3 regions of the Streptosporangium lutulentum genome follow, and region 3 is predicted to be linked to each of the others. Evidence: riboswitches for the same ligand, from Rfam matches in the RefSeq annotation. Region 3 holds a riboswitch; each other region holds the start of a gene.
What was found. A riboswitch is a leader RNA that binds a small molecule or an ion and turns the genes downstream of it on or off. The one in region 3 is predicted to bind thiamine pyrophosphate.
Positions count from the first base shown of each region.

Region 1 (6,002 bases), 2.5 Mb from region 3:
ATGACGAGGCAGGTGACCATCCAGAGCTTCGACTGGGGTTCCCTCATGCGGATGCGCCAGGTCGAGCCGCGGCTGCCGCTCGTGGCGCTCACCGACTACACCTTCCTCCAGACGGGACAGCCCGGCGCGTCGCCGTGGCTGGGCGGGATCGACATCGACGACTTCGGCGGCGACCCGTTGAAGGCCGTCAAGTCCTTCGGGGCCGGCGCGTTCTCGCCGGTGCACGGATTCCCCCAGAACGGGAAGGTGACCGACCCCGGATACCGGCCCTACGTCACCAAGACGATGGTCGACGAGGCGCACCGCCTGGGCATCAAGGTGATCCCGTGGACCGTCGACGACGCGCCCACCATGAACAAGCTCATCGACGACGGCGTCGACGGCCTCATCACCGACTACCCCGACCGCCTGCGCACGGTGCTCGACTCGCGCGGCTTCAAGCTGCCCAAGCAGTATCGCCGCCCGCGAGGCTGATCCGTCCCCCTCCGGCACACCCGGGTGCGCGTCGGCGCGCGCCCGGGCTCCGCCGGAGGATTCGTGAGCCCGTGGCGCGCCGGGCGACCGTCGGACACCCGGGCACCCGGAACCGTGAGGACCGATCCTCAGGCACCCGTTTCAGCGTCTGAACCTCAGCCGCCACGGCATCAGCGCCGACTCCAGTTGCACCCGCAGGCTCATCTTCGAGGTGCCCGCCCGGCGATCGGAGAAGTGGATGGGAATCTCAACGATCGTCATCCCCGCCCTGGTCGCCCGGTAGTGCATCTCCACCTGGAAGCTGTAGCCACCCGAGGAGATCCCGCCGAGGTCAAGCGCGGCGAGGCTCTCGGCCCGCCAGATCTTGAACCCGGCGGTCACATCCCGCAACCTGATGCGCAGGATGGTGCGGACGTAGAAGTTCGCCCAGGCCGACAGGGCCCGCCTGCGGCGGCTCCACTCGGCGGCCAGCGTCCCGCCCGGCACGTACCGGCTGCCGATCACGCACGCCGCTCCGGTCGCCTGCGCGGTCCCGAGCAGGCGCGGAACGGCGTCGACGGGATGGGAGAAGTCGGCGTCCATCTGCACCACGAAGTCGGCTCCGGCCGCGAGCGCGGTCTCCATGCCCTCGATGTAGGCGCGCCCGAGCCCCTCCCTGTTCGGCCGATGCACCACGCCGACCCGGCCGGGATGCGCGGCGGCCAGCTCGTCGGCCACCTTCCCCGTGCCGTCGGGGGAGTTGTCGTCGACGACCAGGAGCCGCAGGTCGTCGAGTGGCAGTGCGAGCAGGGCCTCCGCGATCAGTGGAAGATTGTCCGCCTCGTTGAACGTGGGGATCACGACGGTGACGGTGGCCATGTTCGGGGTCAGGCCTTCCGGGCTCGATGGTCAGGTGTTCTTGCCGCAGGTCTGCGTGACATCCCCGTCCGGCTGATCTCGAAACCGGAAGTGGCGAAGAACGTCCATGATATCGGCCGGTAGGGAGAAGACGCCGGAGGCTCTCACCGGCGGCGACGGCGGCTTCGCGGAGCGAAGACCTGGAGTGGAGCGCCGCCGACCATGGGGCACCGGTCACGGCTGGACCGACCGGCACGGCGCCCGGTACGGCGGGCTGACGAGCGGCCGGGACCTCGCCGGGTGTCACGCCCCCTGCGCGACGCCGCCGATGGGCGCGGCGGTGAGGTGGGCGACGGCGGCGGCGAAGTACGGCGCGGCGCAGGCGCCGAGGCCGTGGACGTAGACGCGGGCGGGGCCGGTGCCGGGCAACTCGACCCAGCGGATCTTGGCGCCACTCGGGTGGACGATCGCGGTGTGCATGACAACCTCCTGATGTATCGGAGGCAATGTATATCGGCATCTAGGTATATCGCAAGCGAGGTATAGTGGCGTCATGCTGGAGCTGGCGGTACTCGGATTTCTGTACGACCGGCCGTCGCACGGGTACGACCTGCGCGGACGGGTGGCGGCGTTGCTGGGGCACGTACGTCCGGTGGCGGACGGGACGCTCTATCCGGCCATCAAGCGGATGGAGTCGGCGGGGTGGCTGGTGCGCCAGGATGAGCCGGGCGTGGCCGCGGCGCCCCGGCGGACGCTCCACCTGACCGACGCGGGACGGGCGGAGATACTGCGGCGGCTGCGGGAGCCCGACGACCTGGAGATCAGCGACGAGAACAAGTGGTTCGTGTTGCTGGCGTTCCTGCGCCACCTGGGTGATCCCGCGGCGCAGGCGGCGGTGCTGCGGCGTCGGCTGGAATTCCTCGCCCGGCCGAGCAGCTTCTTCTACGAAGGGGACCGGCCGGTGCGGGCCGAGGAGTTCGACGACCCGTTCAGGCGGGGGTTGCTGTCCATCGCGAGGGCCACCAGCCTGGCGGAGCTGACGTGGTTGCGGGAAACCCTCGGCTCGCTGGAGGCGTAGCCGGGCCGCCACGCCGTACGGGGGAGGGGCGGGCGCCGGCCCGGTCGCCGTCCTTCGCGGCATTTCGGAGCTTCCGGAATCACCCTTCACCCCGCACCTCGAACACAGTACCGAACCTGGGTTGACCTGGCGGTAAAACCAAACAGGTCAGGACCCGCTCGCGCCCCAGCGCGTGATCGGGTCAGCGCGTGGACGCGTCGGTGTCAGTCGCCCGGCAGCCACTGCGCCGTGGGCCACGCCTCCCGGTGCCATGCGCTGTCCCAGAACATCCACTCGTACTCCGTGGCCTGGACGAACGCCTCGGTCATGGCGGCGCGGGTCACGCCGTCCGCCGTGGCCGCCAGCCGATCGGCGATCTCTTTGGCCTGCTCGACCGACTTGGCGAAGTCCGGATCGGCATAGGTGGAGATCCACGCCCGGTAAGGATGGCCGGCGATGTCGCCGGTCCGCTTCAGAAGCGCCGCGCCCACATCCTGGTAGACCCAGAAACACGGCAGAACGGCGGCCACGAGCACCGGGTACGGCGCGGTGAGCGCGACGGCCTGCAGAAAGGAGGAGTAGCCGAGGCAGGTGGGTGAGGTCCGGATGCCGGCGAGGTCGGCGGCGGTCAGACCGTACTCCTCGATGTAACCCTCGTGCAGGGTCCGCTCGGCGTCCAGCGCGGCGTGCGCGCTGCGCGACCAGAACGCGGCCTCCTGGGAATCGTCGGCCCGCACCGAGGCGGTGGCGAGCGCTTTGGAGAACGCCCCGAGATATCTGGCGTCCTGCACGATGTAGAAGGCGAAAAGCCGGCGGTCGAGTGTGCCTTCGCCGAGTGCGGTGTTGAAGGGGTGCCGATGGATGGCTTGTAGCAGTGTGGCGGAACGTGCCCAGACGTCGTCGCAGAACATGACGTCCCTTCGCTAGTTCGAACTAGATCAGGTTCGACGGGTGTGCTCTCAGCCCCGAACGTCTCGGGGCACCCCGCGTCGCGGACCAGGGTAACAGCCCGCTCGTCCGTGCCTGTTCGGGGCCTAGCCTTCTCGCATGGGATTGGACATCACGGTCCTGGTCGTCGACTGGGCGCGCATCACGGAGGCCCCACCCGGCCGGCGCCTGGAACTGCTCGTGGACGCCGCGTACCCGGAAGATGATTCGGACCTTGAGGATCCCGAGCGCGGGTGGGTGTGGCCCTCGGCGGGCGTGCCCTGGTTCGCGAGGTATGAGTTCTACCGCACGCTGGGCTCGTTCAAGGCGCATTTCTGGGCCGGCCAAGCCTGGGAGAAGGTCCGGGGCTCTGCCGACCCGGACCTGCGCGCGACGCTGGACGGATTCTTGTCAGGGCTGTTCTGGTACGGGCCCGACCCCGACAACGATGCTGTGCACGTGCATGGCGAGCTGCTCCCTCCTGACGGCGACAGGGGCTCGGGCCTGTCGCTCGCCTGCCCTCCGGAGGCCGTAGCCGCCCTGGTCACACTCTGGGCCAGGGCCGCACCGCGCCTTGAGGAACTTCGTGAGCCGTTCGCCGTGCACGCCGTGCGGCCTTCAGGGTGTTGGATCAAGAACTTCGAGGAGTTCACCGACCTGCTCAGCGATTGGGGAGAGGTGGTGGGCGAGGCCCACCGTCGCGGGTGGGGGCTGATCGGACTGCCGATCTGACCCGCGCTCGACGGCTTGAACCGCGCCTCCACAGGACCCGGGGCAGGCCGGAGTCTCCGGTGATCCCGGTGCGGTTCACTCCCGCACCTGAGAGCGGGCGCCGAGGTCTGCCGTCAAGCCGAGGCCTGCCGTCAAACCGTGACGCAGCCGCGGATCATCCTTTTCCGCCGGTGAACGCTTTTCTTCCTTGACTCCTGACCTGCCCGGAGAACACCGCCACGGCGTGAACGCGCAGGTCACCGCCGCCGTTGCAAACAGTGGGCCGGCGGATGCCTCGTCAGAGGCCGATCTTGTCCAGTTCGGCGAGGTCCTCGTCGGAGAGCGAGAGTTCCGCGCCGGCGATGTTCTCGCGCAGGTGCGCCGCGGACGAGGTGCCGGGGATGAGCAGGATGTTCGGCGACCGCCGCAGTAGCCAGGCCAGGGCGACAGACATCGGCGTCGCGTCCAACCGGGCGGCCACGGTCGAGAGCGCCGAGGACTGCAGTGGGCTGAAGCCGCCGAGCGGGAAGTAGGGCACGTAGGCGACGCCCTGTTCGGCGAGCCCGTCGATCAGGGCGTCGTCGTGGCGGTACGCGAGGTTGTACATGTTCTGCACGCACACGATCGGCGCGATCGCCTGCGCCTCGGCGACCTGTTCCGCCGTCGCGGTGCTCACTCCGAGGTGCCGGATCAGGCCCTGCCGCTGGAGTTCGACGAGCGTCTCGAACGGTTCGGCGAGCGAGCCGGGCTGGGGTCCCTCGGCGTTGCCGAGCCGGAGGTTGACCAGGTCGAGCACCTCCAGGCCGAGACTCTCAAGGTTCTCGTGGACGGCCCGGCGCAGGTTTTCCGGCTCCCGGGCCGGGGGCCAGCCGCCCTGCTGGTCGCGGGTCGCGCCGACCTTGGTCACGATGTGCAGCGATTCGGGGTACGGGTGCAGCGCTTCACGGATCAGCTGGTTGGTGACGTGCGGCCCGTAGGCGTCGCTGGTGTCGATGTGGGTGATGCCGAGGTCGACGACCTCGCGGAGGACGGCGAGTGCGCCGTCGTGGTCGGCGGGCGGCCCCATGACCCAGGGGCCGGCGAGTTGCATGGCGCCGTAGCCGAACCGGGTGACGGTCAGGTCGCCCAGCGTCCAGGTGCCGCCGGGAAGGGAAGTGGAGAACATGCTCATACCTCTGGTTTCAGTGTTGAGCCAGGCGGTGCTGGTGCCTGACGGATACCTGCTTCACTATGGAGGGGTAACTTCCTGACGGGAAGTACGTACTTCCGAGTTCGTAAGGCACCCACGGGTGGAGGAGCGGTCGATGGCGACGATGACGGCGGCACAGAAGAGGGCACAGACCAAGGCGGAATATGACGCTTTCCTTGCGGCCTGTCCTAGCCGCAAGCTGCTCGACCGGATCTCCGACAAGTGGGTCACGTTGGTCCTGGCCGCGCTGGGCAGCGACGGCTCGCATCGGTTCGGCGCCGACTGCGCCGGTGAGCCCCGGTCGATGCGCTACTCGGAGTTGTCCCGCCTGCTGGCCGGCGTCAGTCAGAAGATGCTCACTCAGACGCTGCGCTCCTTGGAGCGTGACGGTCTGATCACCCGTACCGCGACGCCGACCGTGCCCGTCACGGTCTCCTACGAGCTGACCGATCTCGGTCTCTCGCTGCACCAGATGATGAGCGGCCTCAAGGCCTGGGCCGAGACGCACATGGACGACGTGCTCGCCAACCGTGCGACGTACGACGACACCCGCGCCGTCTGAACCGGGGAGCGAAGGCGTCACATCAGCCCCTTTCCGGCCCTTCACCCGGCCGGCCATCGGCGATCGTGCACCTGGCGGGTCGAGACCAACCGTTCCACGGACGAAAACGGCCTACCCGCCTCCCGGCGCCATGCCCCAGCGTCCCGCACCGAGCAGTTCCAGATAGTGGGTGTGGAAGGCGTTCAACGTGCTGCGATGGCCGACGCTGACGAGGATGCACCGGGGCAGGCGATCGCGGATCAAGC
Region 1 covers NZ_JAUSQU010000001.1:10,112,012-10,118,013, forward strand. Annotated here, with positions in the region: gene J2853_RS45430 (glycerophosphodiester phosphodiesterase family protein) at 1-474, shown strand, start outside; gene J2853_RS45435 (polyprenol monophosphomannose synthase) at 616-1,332, opposite strand; gene J2853_RS45440 (hypothetical protein) at 1,615-1,791, opposite strand; gene J2853_RS45445 (PadR family transcriptional regulator) at 1,865-2,389, shown strand; gene J2853_RS45450 (TenA family protein) at 2,593-3,279, opposite strand; TPP riboswitch at 3,267-3,365, opposite strand; gene J2853_RS45455 (hypothetical protein) at 3,416-4,027, shown strand; gene J2853_RS45460 (aldo/keto reductase family oxidoreductase) at 4,305-5,177, opposite strand; gene J2853_RS45465 (winged helix-turn-helix transcriptional regulator) at 5,311-5,757, shown strand; gene J2853_RS45470 (ABC transporter ATP-binding protein/permease) at 5,869-6,002, opposite strand, start outside.
Region 1: linked by a shared signal. The riboswitch ahead of J2853_RS45450 (TenA family protein) and the one ahead of J2853_RS34370 (purine-cytosine permease family protein) in region 3 are both predicted to bind thiamine pyrophosphate.

Region 2 (6,002 bases), 3.9 Mb from region 3:
CGTACTCCTCGGGCACGGCCAGACCGAGCCAGCCCCCCTTGGCGAGCTCCGCCCAGACCTCCTCCGGCCAGCGCTTGTCGTTCTCGCAACGCTGCCAGTAGTCCAGGTCGTAGCGCGCGCAGATGTCGGCGATGCCGCGCTGGACGGCGAGCGCGCTCTCGGGAAGGGTGAAGTCCACCGCGATCAACTCCATTCTGGTTGCGGGCGCAATCGTAGAACGATGTTCGGGTAACACTCCACCGCTTCGCGAGGGCGGTCGGCGCGGGCCGTCCGCCCGATCAGCCCGAGGCGTCCGCGTGCTCGTGCGGCCTGCGCGCGTGATAGACGAAGGCCGGCGGCACGTTGCCCCACACGGTCCGGCCCAGGACGACCTCCTCGAAGGTGTCGGTCAGGCGCTTCTTGAAGCGCCGCGCGGGCGGCAGCCGCTTGGCGAAGCTGTAGGCGAAAGTGGTGAAGGCCGTCTGGGGTCCCATGATCGCGACGACGGCGTTCAACAGGTTGGTCTGCGTCTCCGAGGAGAACGCCGCCCAGGGGAGCCCGCTCACGATCACGTCGGCCTTGCCGAGACCGCGCTCCTGGAGCAGTTGCGGCAGCCGTACCGCGTCGTCGACCACGACGTCCACCTTCGGGTTCCGGTCGGCGAGGAACTCGGCCAGCTTCGGGTTGATCTCGACGGCCAGGTGGTGTCCCCGGCCTCCCAGCCGACGTTGGATCTCGGCCGTGAACGCGCCCGTGCCGGGACCGAGCTCGACGATCACGGGATCGCCCCGGTGCGGAACCGGTGCGGTCACCGCCTCGGCGAGTCGTCGCGAACTCGGCGCCACCGCTCCGACGGTCCCCGGGGAGCGCAGCCACTGGCCCAGGAAGAGCGTGGTGTCTTTCGTCATGCTGTGAAGGGTAGAGGGTTCGCGCGGGCGGCGAGTACGCCGCCCTCCCGCTCCGGGAGACCCGATGGACGCGGGGAAGACGGCGCCGGGAACGACGTCCTCCCCATGCCTCACCAGGTGTCCTCACCGGCCCTCGGCGAAGGGGAGGCGGGGCCGGGGGGAACGACGCCCTCCCCGCCCCCGCCGGGCGCCCTCAGAGGCTTTCGACGGGCAGGTAGACCCGGCCGCCCTCACGGGAGAACTCCTCGGACTTCTCCCTCATCCCGGCCTCCAACGCCTCGGCGTCGGTCAGGCCGCGCTCCTCGGCGAACCTGCGCACGTCGTGACTGATCTTCATGGAGCAGAACTTCGGCCCGCACATCGAGCAGAAGTGCGCGGTCTTGGCCGGGGCGGCGGGCAGCGTCTCGTCGTGGAAGGACCGGGCGGTGTCGGGATCCAGGGAGAGGTCGAACTGGTCCTCCCAGCGGAACTCGAACCGGGCGTCGGACAGGGCGTCGTCCCAGGCCTGCGCGCCGGGGTGGCCCTTGGCGAGGTCGGCCGCGTGCGCCGCGATCTTGTAGGTGATCACGCCGGTCTTCACGTCGTCCTTGTTCGGCAGGCCCAGGTGCTCCTTGGGCGTGACGTAACAGAGCATGGCCGTGCCGTACCAGCCGATCATCGCCGCGCCGACGGCCGAGGTGATGTGGTCGTAGCCGGGGGCGATGTCGGTCGTCAGCGGGCCGAGGGTGTAGAACGGGGCGTCGTCGCAGAGCTCGCGCTGCAGGTCGACGTTCTCCTTGATCTTGTGCATGGGGACGTGGCCGGGCCCCTCGATCATCACCTGGACGTCGTGCGCGTGGGCGATCTTCGTGAGCTCGCCCAGCGTCCGCAGCTCGGCGAACTGCGCCTCGTCGTTGGCGTCGGAGATCGACCCGGGGCGCAGGCCGTCGCCCAGCGAGAACGCCACGTCGTAGCGGGCCAGGATCTCGCAGATGTCGGCGAAGTGCTCGTAGAGGAAGCTCTCGCGGTGGTGGGCCAGGCACCAGGCCGCCATGATCGAGCCGCCCCGGGAGACGATGCCGGTCCTGCGCCGCGCGGTCAGCGGCACGTGGGCCAGGCGCACCCCCGCGTGGACGGTGAAGTAGTCCACGCCCTGCTCGCACTGCTCGATCAGGGTGTCGCGGTAGATCTCCCACGACAGGCCGGCCGCGTCGCCGCCGGCCTTCTCCAGCGCCTGGTAGAGCGGGACGGTCCCGATCGGCACGGGGGAGTTGCGGATGATCCACTCGCGGGTGGTGTGGATGTTGCGCCCGGTGGACAGGTCCATCACGGTGTCGGCGCCCCACCGGGTGGCCCACGTCATCTTGTCCACCTCCTCCTCGATGGTGGAGGCCACGGCGGAGTTGCCGATGTTGGCGTTGATCTTCACCAGGAAGTTGCGGCCGATGATCATCGGTTCGCTCTCCGGGTGGTTGACGTTGGCCGGGATGATCGCCCGTCCGGCGGCCACCTCGGCCCGGACGAACTCCGGGGTCACGCCCTCGCGGATCGCGACGAACTCCATCTCCCGGGTGATCAGGCCGCGCCGGGCGTAGGCGAGCTGGGTCACCGGCGCCCCCGTCGCCCGCAGCGGCCGGTCGCCGCCGCCGGTGAAGACCGCGTCGAGGGAACGGAGGTCGCGGGCCCAGGAGTCCCGGTCCCGGTAGCCGTCGTCGCCGGGCTCGGCGGGACGGCCGCCGTACCGGGCCGTGTCGGCCCGGTCCAGGATCCACTCCTCCCGCAGGCGGGGCAGGCCGCGGGTGATGTCGGTGACCTGGGACGGGTCGGTGTAGGGGCCCGAGGTGTCGTACAGGGTGACCGACTCGCCGTTGGTCAGGCGCACCTCGCGCATGGGGACGTTCAGGTCGCCCTGGTAGGTCTTGAAGCTGGAAATACGCGCGGAAGTCATCGCGCAAACTCCCTTCGCCGGCATTATCCGGAGCAGGTTCTAGCGGTCGGCGGCCGCAGTAGCCGTCCTCTCAGCCCGGTCCTCCGGGCTCCCGCGTTGGTTGATCAAAACCATAAACGCTCCCTCGTCCGCCCGCCATCCCCCATTCGCAGCCGACGCAGTAGTGTCACCATCAGGTACGGGGAGGGAGACATATCGGTGAATCCGGAAGCATCGGGGGCCGAAGATCGAATCTGGACGGTTCCCAACGCGTTGAGCCTGGCGAGGCTTCTCGGCGTGCCGGTCTTCCTCTGGCTGGTGCTGGGCCCCCAGGCCGACGGCTGGGCCGTCGCGCTGCTGATGCTGGCAGGGTTCTCCGACTGGCTCGACGGCAAGATCGCACGGGCCTGGAACCAGACGAGCAAGCTCGGCCGCCTGCTGGATCCGCTGGCAGACCGGCTCTACATCCTGGCCACGCTGTTCGGCCTGGCCATGCGCGGCATCATCCCCTGGTGGCTCGCGCTGGCGATCCCGCTGCGGGACGTCATGCTGCTGGGAATCCCCCTCATCCTGCGCCGCCTCGGGTACGGCCCGGCGCTGCCGGTGCACTTCCTCGGCAAGGCGGCCACCGCCAACCTGCTCTACGCCTTCCCTCTGCTCTTCCTCGCCCACTACGACGCCTGGTACGCGGATCCGGCCCGATTCGTCGGCTGGTCGCTCGCGATCTGGGGAACAGGTCTGTACTGGTGGTCCGGGGTGCTGTATTGGGTACAGGTGCGTCAGCTCATAAGCGAGGCTAAACGCCTTAAGAGGTGATCTGTGAAGGCCGTTGTGATGGCGGGCGGGGAGGGAACTCGGCTCCGGCCGATGACCGCGAACCAGCCCAAACCTCTATTGCCTGTGATCAACCGGCCGATCATGGAGCATGTGCTGCGGCTGCTGAAACGGCACGGCTTCACCGAGACCGTGGTGACCGTGCAGTTCCTGGCCGCCCTGGTCCGAAACTACTTCGGCGACGGCGACGAGCTCGGGATGAGCCTGTACTACGCCACCGAGGACACGCCCCTCGGCACCGCCGGCAGCGTCAAGAACGCCGCCGACAAGCTTCGCGACGAGCGCTTCCTGGTCATCTCCGGTGACGCGCTGACCGACATCGACCTGACCGACATGGTCCGGTTCCACCGCGAGAACGGCGCGATGGTCACCATCGGGCTCAAGCGCGTCCCCAACCCGCTGGAGTTCGGCATCGTCATCGTGGACGACCAGGGCCGGGTGGAGCGCTTCCTGGAGAAGCCCACCTGGGGTCAGGTCTTCTCCGACACCGTCAACACCGGCATCTACGTGATGGAGCCGGAGGTCCTCGACGAGATCGCCGTAGGAGAGTCCGTCGACTGGTCGGGCGACGTGTTCCCGAAGCTGCTGGAGCGCGGCGCCCCGCTGTACGGCTACGTCGCCGAGGGCTACTGGGAGGACGTCGGCACCCACGAGAGTTATCTCAAGGCTCAGGCCGACGTGCTGTCGGGCCGGGTGAAGGTGGACATAGACGCCTTCGAGGTCTCGCCGGGCATCTGGGTGGCCGAAGGCGCCTCGGTGGACGCCGACGCCATCCTCAAGGGCCCCCTCTACATCGGCGACTACGCCAAGGTCGAGGCCGGGGCCGAGCTGCGCGAATACTCCGTGCTGGGAAGCAACGCCGTGGTCCGCGAGGGAGCATTCCTGCATCGCGCGGCCGTTCACGATAACGTCTACGTCGGCCCGAGCACCCACCTGCGCGGCTGCGTCATCGGCAAGAACACCGACCTGATGACCGGCGCCAGGGTCGAGGAGGGCGCCGTCGTCGGCGACGAGTGCATCATCGAGGCCGAGGCGTACATCTCCTCCGGGGTCAAGATCTACCCCTTCAAGACCATCGAAGCCGGGGCGGTGATCAACAACAGCGTCATCTGGGAGCCGCGGGGCCAGCGCAACCTGTTCGGCCCGCGAGGGGTGTCCGGGCTGGTCAACGTGGAGATCACCCCCGAGCTGTGCGTCCGGCTGGCCAGCGCTTACGCCACCACCCTGAAGAAGGGCGCCTCGGTCATCACCTCCCGCGACTCCTCCCGCGCCGCGCGGGCGTTCAAGCGGGCCGTGATCAGCGCCCTGAACGCCAGCGCGATCAACGTGCTCGATCTGGAGGCCGCCGCGCTCCCCGTCGCCCGCTTCCACACCGCCAGGGAGAAGGCCGTCGGCGGCATAGCGCTGCGCACCACCCCCGGCGACCCCCAGAGCGTGGACATCGTCTTCATGGACGAGCACGGCGCCGACCTGTCTCCGGCGGCCCAGCGCAAGCTGGACCGGGTCTTCGCCCGGCAGGAGTTCCGCAGGGCCTTCCCCGGCGAGATCGCCGAGCTCAGCTTCCCCGCCAGGGCGGTGGAGGACTACACCCACGAACTGCTGCGCTGCGTGGACATCACCGGGGTCCGCGACGCGGACATGAAGGTCGTGGTCGACTGCGCGGGCGGCACCTCCTCGCTCGTCCTGCCCAGCCTCCTCGGCAGGGTCGGGGTGGACGTGCTGACCGTCAACAACAGGCTGGACGACGCCTCTCCCACCGAGACCTTCGCCGAGCGCCGCCGCGACCTCCAGCGCCTCGCGGAGCTCGTCAGCTCCTCCAGGGCGGCCTTCGGGGTGCGGTTCGACCCCGTGGGGGAGCGGGTCGCGCTCGTGGACGAGATGGGCCAGCTGATCAGCGAGGAGCGGGCCCTGCTGGTGGTGCTGGACCTGGTCGCGGCCGAACGGCGCGGCGGCAGGGTGGCGCTGCCCGTCACCACCACCCGGGTGGCCGAGCAGGTCTGCCGGTTCCACGGGGTGCAGGCCGAGTGGACCTCCACCGCGATCGACGCGCTCACCGCCGCCGCCAGAAGGCCGGAGATGGTCTTCGCGGCGGACGGGCGGGGCGGCTTCATCGTGCCCGAGTTCGGCCCCACGGTGGACGGCCTGGCGGTTTTCCTGCGCCTGCTCGGCCTGGTGGCCAGGACCCGGCTGTCGCTCAGCCAGATCGACGCCAGGATCCCCGAGGCCAAGCTGCTGCGCCGGACGGTGCCGACCCCGTGGGCGGCCAAGGGCGCGGTGATGCGATCGGTCATCGAGGCCGCCGAGCACCACCGCATCGACACCACCGACGGGGTGCGGGTCGTCGCCGAGGACGGGAGCTGGGCGCTGGTGCTGCC
Region 2 covers NZ_JAUSQU010000001.1:3,694,168-3,700,169, reverse strand. Annotated here, with positions in the region: gene J2853_RS16555 (acyl-CoA dehydrogenase family protein) at 1-178, opposite strand, end outside; gene J2853_RS16550 (class I SAM-dependent methyltransferase) at 279-887, opposite strand; gene thiC (phosphomethylpyrimidine synthase ThiC) at 1,081-2,814, opposite strand; TPP riboswitch at 2,807-2,919, opposite strand; gene clsA (cardiolipin synthase ClsA) at 3,013-3,609, shown strand; gene J2853_RS16535 (mannose-1-phosphate guanyltransferase) at 3,613-6,002, shown strand, end outside.
Region 2: linked by a shared signal. The riboswitch ahead of thiC (phosphomethylpyrimidine synthase ThiC) and the one ahead of J2853_RS34370 (purine-cytosine permease family protein) in region 3 are both predicted to bind thiamine pyrophosphate.

Region 3 (6,002 bases):
CGGATCCCGCTCCGGGTAGCGGGAGGAGGGAAAGACCCCAAGGATCTTGTGCTGCTCCTCGCGCAGCACGCCCCGCTCCGCCAGACGGGAGAGCAGGCGCTTGCGGAGCTTGGTCGAATGGAACTTCTGGACCCACCACTCGGGCTTGCGCCCCTTCGGCTCCTCGGCGATCCTGGCCAGCGCCGCGTCGAGCTCCTCGTCCCCGAGGGGGGTCGCGTCGCGGACGGTGACCTGCTTGCCCGCGAGGTCGATCCGGTCGTGGATCGCCAGCTCCGCCAGTACGGCGCCGCCGAGTGCGGCGTCCAGCTCCGAGGAGCCGATCAGTTGCCTGCCCTCCACCTCGCTGTAGGCGAGGAGAAGTACTTCCTCAGCGATCGTTGTCATCGCTCGACCCTACGTCGTGAGCACCACGTGAGGGCCGGGCGCGAAAGCCCGGGGCGCCCTCGGTCCCGACGCCGTGAGGATCGGGGGACCGCTCCGCCACCATCCGGTGCGGGTGCTTCGGCGCCGCGGCCCTGGCTTGAGACAATGCTCAATTTATGAGCATCTCTGCGGAACTGCACGCCATTGGCCGCCCCCTCGTCGACGCGCAGCTCGCCCACCCGACGGTGGCGGGGATCGCGAAGGGAGACCTGGACGATCGGGTGTTCCGGTCCTGGCTGGAGCAGGACTACCTGTTCCTCCTGGACTACGTGCGCGTGTTCTCCCGGCTGGCGTGGCAGGCTCCCGACGGCCATCTGGGCGATCTGGTGGACCTGGCCCACGCCACCTTCCACGAGGAGCTGAACCTGCACCGGTCCCTCTCGGCCGAGTTCGGCGCCGACCTGGAGGGGGCGAGGAAAGGCCCCGCCTGCGTGGCGTACACCTCGTTCCTGCTCGATTCCGCGGCCCGCTACGCGGACGGCCTGGCCGCGCTCTACCCGTGTATGTGGGGCTACTCCACCCTCGGCCGCATCCTCGCGGAGAACCCCCCGGCCGAGCCGCGCTACCGCGCCTGGGTCGACACCTACGCCCACCCGGGTTTCGCCGAGCTGACCGAGCGCATCGCCGTGATGATCGACGAGGCCGCCCCGGACCCCGGCCGGGCCAGGGAGCTGTTCACCGAGGGAATGGCCCACGAGCTCGCCTTCTGGGACGTGCCCTGACCCTCCACCCGGACGGCGCCGCTCAGGGATCGCCGGGACGGCGGCGGGAGGATCCGGCGAAGGCGGCGAGCGGGCGGGACGCAGGGCCGATGCAGGGCCTCTGAGCGGCTTTGGGCCACATTCGGTGAAGGACTTGGGACAATGGGTTCATGAGTGTTCCTGAGATCGAAGTGCAGGCCGTTCCGGACGGGGCGTTCCTGCTCGACGTACGCGAGACCGACGAGTGGCTCGCCGGCCACGCGCCCACCGCCGTCCACATCCCGCTGGGCGAGCTGCAGGCACGGGTCGACGAGGTGCCCAAGGACGCGCCCGTCTACGTGATCTGCCGTCTCGGAGGCCGTTCCGCGAACGCCGCGGCCTGGCTGAACCACGTCGGCTGGGACGCGATCAACGTCGGCGGCGGCATGCAGTCCTGGAATCTCGCCGGTCGTCCCATGGTCGGCGAGAACGGCGGAGAGCCGTTCGTGGCCTGACGGATCGGCGACGGCGACGGCGACGGCGGAGACCCGTTCCCGGCCCGGCGGCGGTGAGAGGGACGGGGTCCGCTCGTCGAACCGACGGGCCTCTCCTCAGAAGCCTGACGTGGCCCTTGCCGAGGGCTCGTGGCCGGATACGGTCCTTGCCAAGAGAGGAATGAATGACATAATCAGGCGAATTGTCTACCGCGGGAGCTCGGGCGTAACCGGGCTGAGAGGGCGGACCACGCAGGGGATCACTCGAATCCTCCGACGCGCCGCCGACCGCATGAACCTGTCCGGGTAATGCCGGCGTAGGGAGCGTGTAATGACGCCCGCCATCACTGATTCCAGCGCTACCGAGGCACCCCTCACCCTCGACGAGGCACCCCCCAAGACCCTTGGCGCGCTCGACCAGGGCGCGTTCTGGGCCAACCTGGGTGTCAGCCTGCTCGGCTTCTCCTTCGCGCTCTTCCTGATCAACCCGCTGCTCGACGAGAACCCGCTCACCTTCAACGCGGCCCTGACCGCGGCCCTCGTCGGCAGCCTGATCGGCACCGCGATGGTCGGTCTCGCGGCGATTCCGGGAGTGCAGACCGGCCAGCCCGCGATGGTGCTGCTGCGCGGGCTGTTCGGCGCGAAGCTCTCCTACGTCCCGACCGTGCTGAACATCATCCAGATGATCGGCTGGGGCGCGTTCGAGCTGTGGGTCATCGCGATGGGCGCGCAGGCGATCTTCGGGCAGTCGGTCCCCTATACGGTCTGGGCGATCGTGGCGGGGGTCCTGACGACGGCGCTGACCATCTACCCTCTGGGAGCCATCCGGCTGATCCGGCGGTTCGTCACGATCGGCGTGATCGTTTCGATGGCCTGGTTCGCGGTGGTCTTCTTCCGTGACACCCCCGTCCAGACCGGCGGCTCCTGGGACGCCTTCGCGCCGGCCGTGGACTTCGTGGTCGCCCTGTCCGTCTCGTGGGTGCCGGTCGCGGCGGACTACGCCAGGCACTCGCGCTCCAGCCGCGCGGCCTTCACCGGCGTCGTCGGCGGCTACACCATCGCCCAGGTGGCCTGCCTGGCCGTCGGCATCTACGCGGTGGCGCTCGCCGGTCACAGCGCGGTGCTGGAGCAGCCGACCGCCGTGTTCGCCCCGTTCGTGGCGGCCCCGCTCGGTGCGCTGTTCTTCGGCGTCCTCGTGCTGCGCGAAACCGACCAGTCGTTCGCGAACGTCTACTCCACGGCGATGTCGCTGCAGAACCTGATGCCGAGGGTGGACCGCCGGATCTTCTCCGTGGCCATCGGCGTGCTGACCACGGCCATGGCCCTTGTCATCGACGTCAACTCCTACAGCGCGTTCCTCAGCATCATCGGTGCGGTGTTCGTGCCGATGCTCGGCGTGCTGGCGGTCGACTACTTCCTGCTCGGCCGCGGGAGGAACTGGGACACCTCCGAGAACGCCCCCTCCCGCTGGCTCATGGTGATCCCGTGGGTGCTCGGCTTCGTCACCTGGTGGATGCTCGCCGCGCCCTCGGCCGTGTCGTGGTGGGCGGAGATCTGGGACGGCGTCAGGGGGGCCGTCGGGTTCACCCCGCAGCCGTGGATGAGCGCGTCGATCGGCGCGTTCCTCGTCGCGGGCCTGGTCACACTCGGCCTGGGTGCGCTCCGCCGCCGGTGAACGAGCGGGGTCCGCGGGCCTGTACGAGCGGGGTCCGCGGGCCTGTAGGAGCGAGGACAGGCGAGGTCCGCGGGCTTGAACGGGCGAGGTTTACGAGCCGCCTGGTGAGCGGTTCACGCCGTTCGCCTCGATGCGCAGCAGTCGCTCCTTGACGGCCGGGCCTCCCGCGTAGCCGCCGAGGACGACCTCGCTCTCGACCACCCGGTGGCAGGGCACGATCACGCACACCGGATTGCTCCCCAGGGCGTTGCCGACCGCGCGCAGCGCCCGTGGCCTGCCGATTCGCTCGGCGATCTCGCGGTAGGTGGTCACCGTGCCGTACGACACCGCGAGCATCATCTGCAGCACGGTCCTGGCGAACTGCGTGGCCAGCCGCAGGTCGATCGTCGTGGTGAAGGCGCGCAGCCGGCCGGAGAAGTAGGCGTCCAGCTCCCGGCGGACCGGGTCGAGCCGGCGCGCGTCGGGCCCGATGAACGTGCCGACCTCCCTGCTGACCCGCTCGAAGACGATGTTCTCGTCCTCGTAGCTGCAGGCCACCACGCCCCGGTTCGTCACGGCGAGGGTGAGGCGTCCCACCGGGCCGTCGAGAGTGCCGAACGCGATGTCCGGATGGCTCGTCCCGATGTAGTTGGGCGAGGTCACCCGTAGCAATGCATCGATGTCGCCGGATGACATGGCCCCACCCTTTCGTATCCAGGTGTGTGGTGACCGCAGCGTATCGGACGGATCGCCCCGGCGAGTGGCGACACGTGCGGGCCGAAAGTGCCAAGATCAGACCGGTTGAGACGGCACTATGGATACGTGGGGTACTACAGGGCCGACAGTGACGATGGCATCGGCCATGTGGCCGTCGCCGGTGCTTCTCATGCGATCGTCGCCGGTGCGCCCAACGCGATCGTCGCCCTTGACCGGGACGAGACCGTTCTCACATGGAATCCGGCCGCGGAACGCCTGTTCGGCTGGTCCGCCGAGGAGGTGCTCGGCCGCCGCGCGCCGGTCGTCCCCGAAGAACTGGTGGCCGAGCACAACGCGGTTCTCGAACGGGTCCGCACCGGTGGTCAGGTGTCGTTGCGGACCAAGCGCTTCCACCGCGACGGCAGCCTGTTCGACGTGCGGGTGGACACCGGCACGCTGCGCTCGGAGAGCGGCGACCTGCTCGGCTACGTCAGCGTCTATCACCTGGCCCAGGACGACGAGACCGCCGACGACCGGACCTCCCGCCGGGCGCAGCTCGTCCGGAGGCTGGCCGACGTGGTCGCCGACATCAACGCCGAGCGGGAGCTGCCCGCCGTGCTCGACCGGATCGCGGCCAGCCTCACCGACCTGACCGGAGCCGACGCGGGCGGGTTCGTGCGCATCGAGGGTGACCGGCTCCGCCTCGTGGCCCGCCACAAACTCCCCGACTCGCTGCGCGGCTCCACCGCCGACCTCCGTACCAGCCTGGTCGGCAAGCTGTTGCGCGGCGGCCGGACCGTGCTGCTGGAGACCGGCGACCAGGCCCGGCTGGACGAGCTGATCTGGTCGCAGGTGCCCGGCCTGCACACCATCGTGCTCGGCCTCGCCGCGATGGGCGGCAGACCGTACGGCGCGCTGTACGCGTTGTTCGCCAAGCGCAAGGTCGGCCATCTGGAGCTGGAGCTGCTGGAACTGCTCGCCGGGCATGCCGGGATCGCCGTCGGCAACGCCATGGCCTACCAGGAGGCCGTACGGCAACGTGCCCACGAGAGAGCGGTGTTCGACGCCAGCGCCGACGGCATCGCGGTCCTCGACGAGCTGGGCAGGGTCACCCAGTGGAACCCCGCGGCCACCGAGCTGACCGGGTTCCACGCGGACGAGGTGATCGGCGGGCCGCCGCCGTTCCGGCTGCCGGAGCCGGGCGACAAGCTCACCATCCAGCTTCCCTCGGGCACCTGGCTGGACGTGCTCAGCGCGGAGATCGTGGAGACCGGCGAGGTCGTGATCGACTTCCGCGACATCACCCGGAGCAAGGAGCTGGAGGAGGCCAAGGATCTCTTCCTGGCCACCACCAGTCACGAGCTGCGCACCCCGATCACCGTGGTCCGGGGCTTCGCCAGCACGCTCGACGCGCGCTGGGACAGCATGACCGACGCCGAGCGGCGCGGCGCCGTGCACACCATCGCCGAGCGGGCGCATTCCCTCAGCCGGCTCATGGACCACCTGCTGCTGGGCTCCCGGGCCGGAGCCGGCGAGCTCACCCTGAAGATCGAGGGCTTCGACCTCGGAGAGCTGGTACGGGCCGCCACGCTGGGCCTGCCGGTCCTGCCCGACCTGCACCGGATCGAGGTGAACATCCCCGACGACCTGCCTCTGGTCTCCGGTGACGCGTTCGCCACCGACATCCTGCTCGGCCAGCTCTTGGAAAACGCGTTCAAATATTCACCGGACGGTGGCCTGATCAGGGTCGAGGCCTGGGTGGACGGTGACCAGGTGGTGCTCGTCGTCGACGACGACGGCGTCGGGATCGCCCATGCCAGCCGGGAGCATGTCTTCGATCGTTTCGTCCAGGGGGACAGCGGTGATCGCCGCCGATTCGGCGGGGTCGGCCTCGGCCTCTACATCGTGCGCAGCCTGGCACGCGCGCAGGGCGGCGAGGTGTCGGCCCATCCGCGTCCCACCGGCGGCACCCGGATGCGGCTGTCCCTGCGTATTGCCGACACGCCCGACCCCCTTACCTAACCGACACGCCGATGCGGTAACGAGTCGGTAACG
Region 3 covers NZ_JAUSQU010000001.1:7,636,680-7,642,681, reverse strand. Annotated here, with positions in the region: gene J2853_RS34385 (GOLPH3/VPS74 family protein) at 1-384, opposite strand, end outside; gene J2853_RS34380 (TenA family protein) at 540-1,145, shown strand; gene J2853_RS34375 (rhodanese-like domain-containing protein) at 1,295-1,618, shown strand; TPP riboswitch at 1,800-1,938, shown strand; gene J2853_RS34370 (purine-cytosine permease family protein) at 1,929-3,272, shown strand; gene J2853_RS34365 (methylated-DNA--[protein]-cysteine S-methyltransferase) at 3,363-3,947, opposite strand; gene J2853_RS34360 (sensor histidine kinase) at 4,074-5,969, shown strand.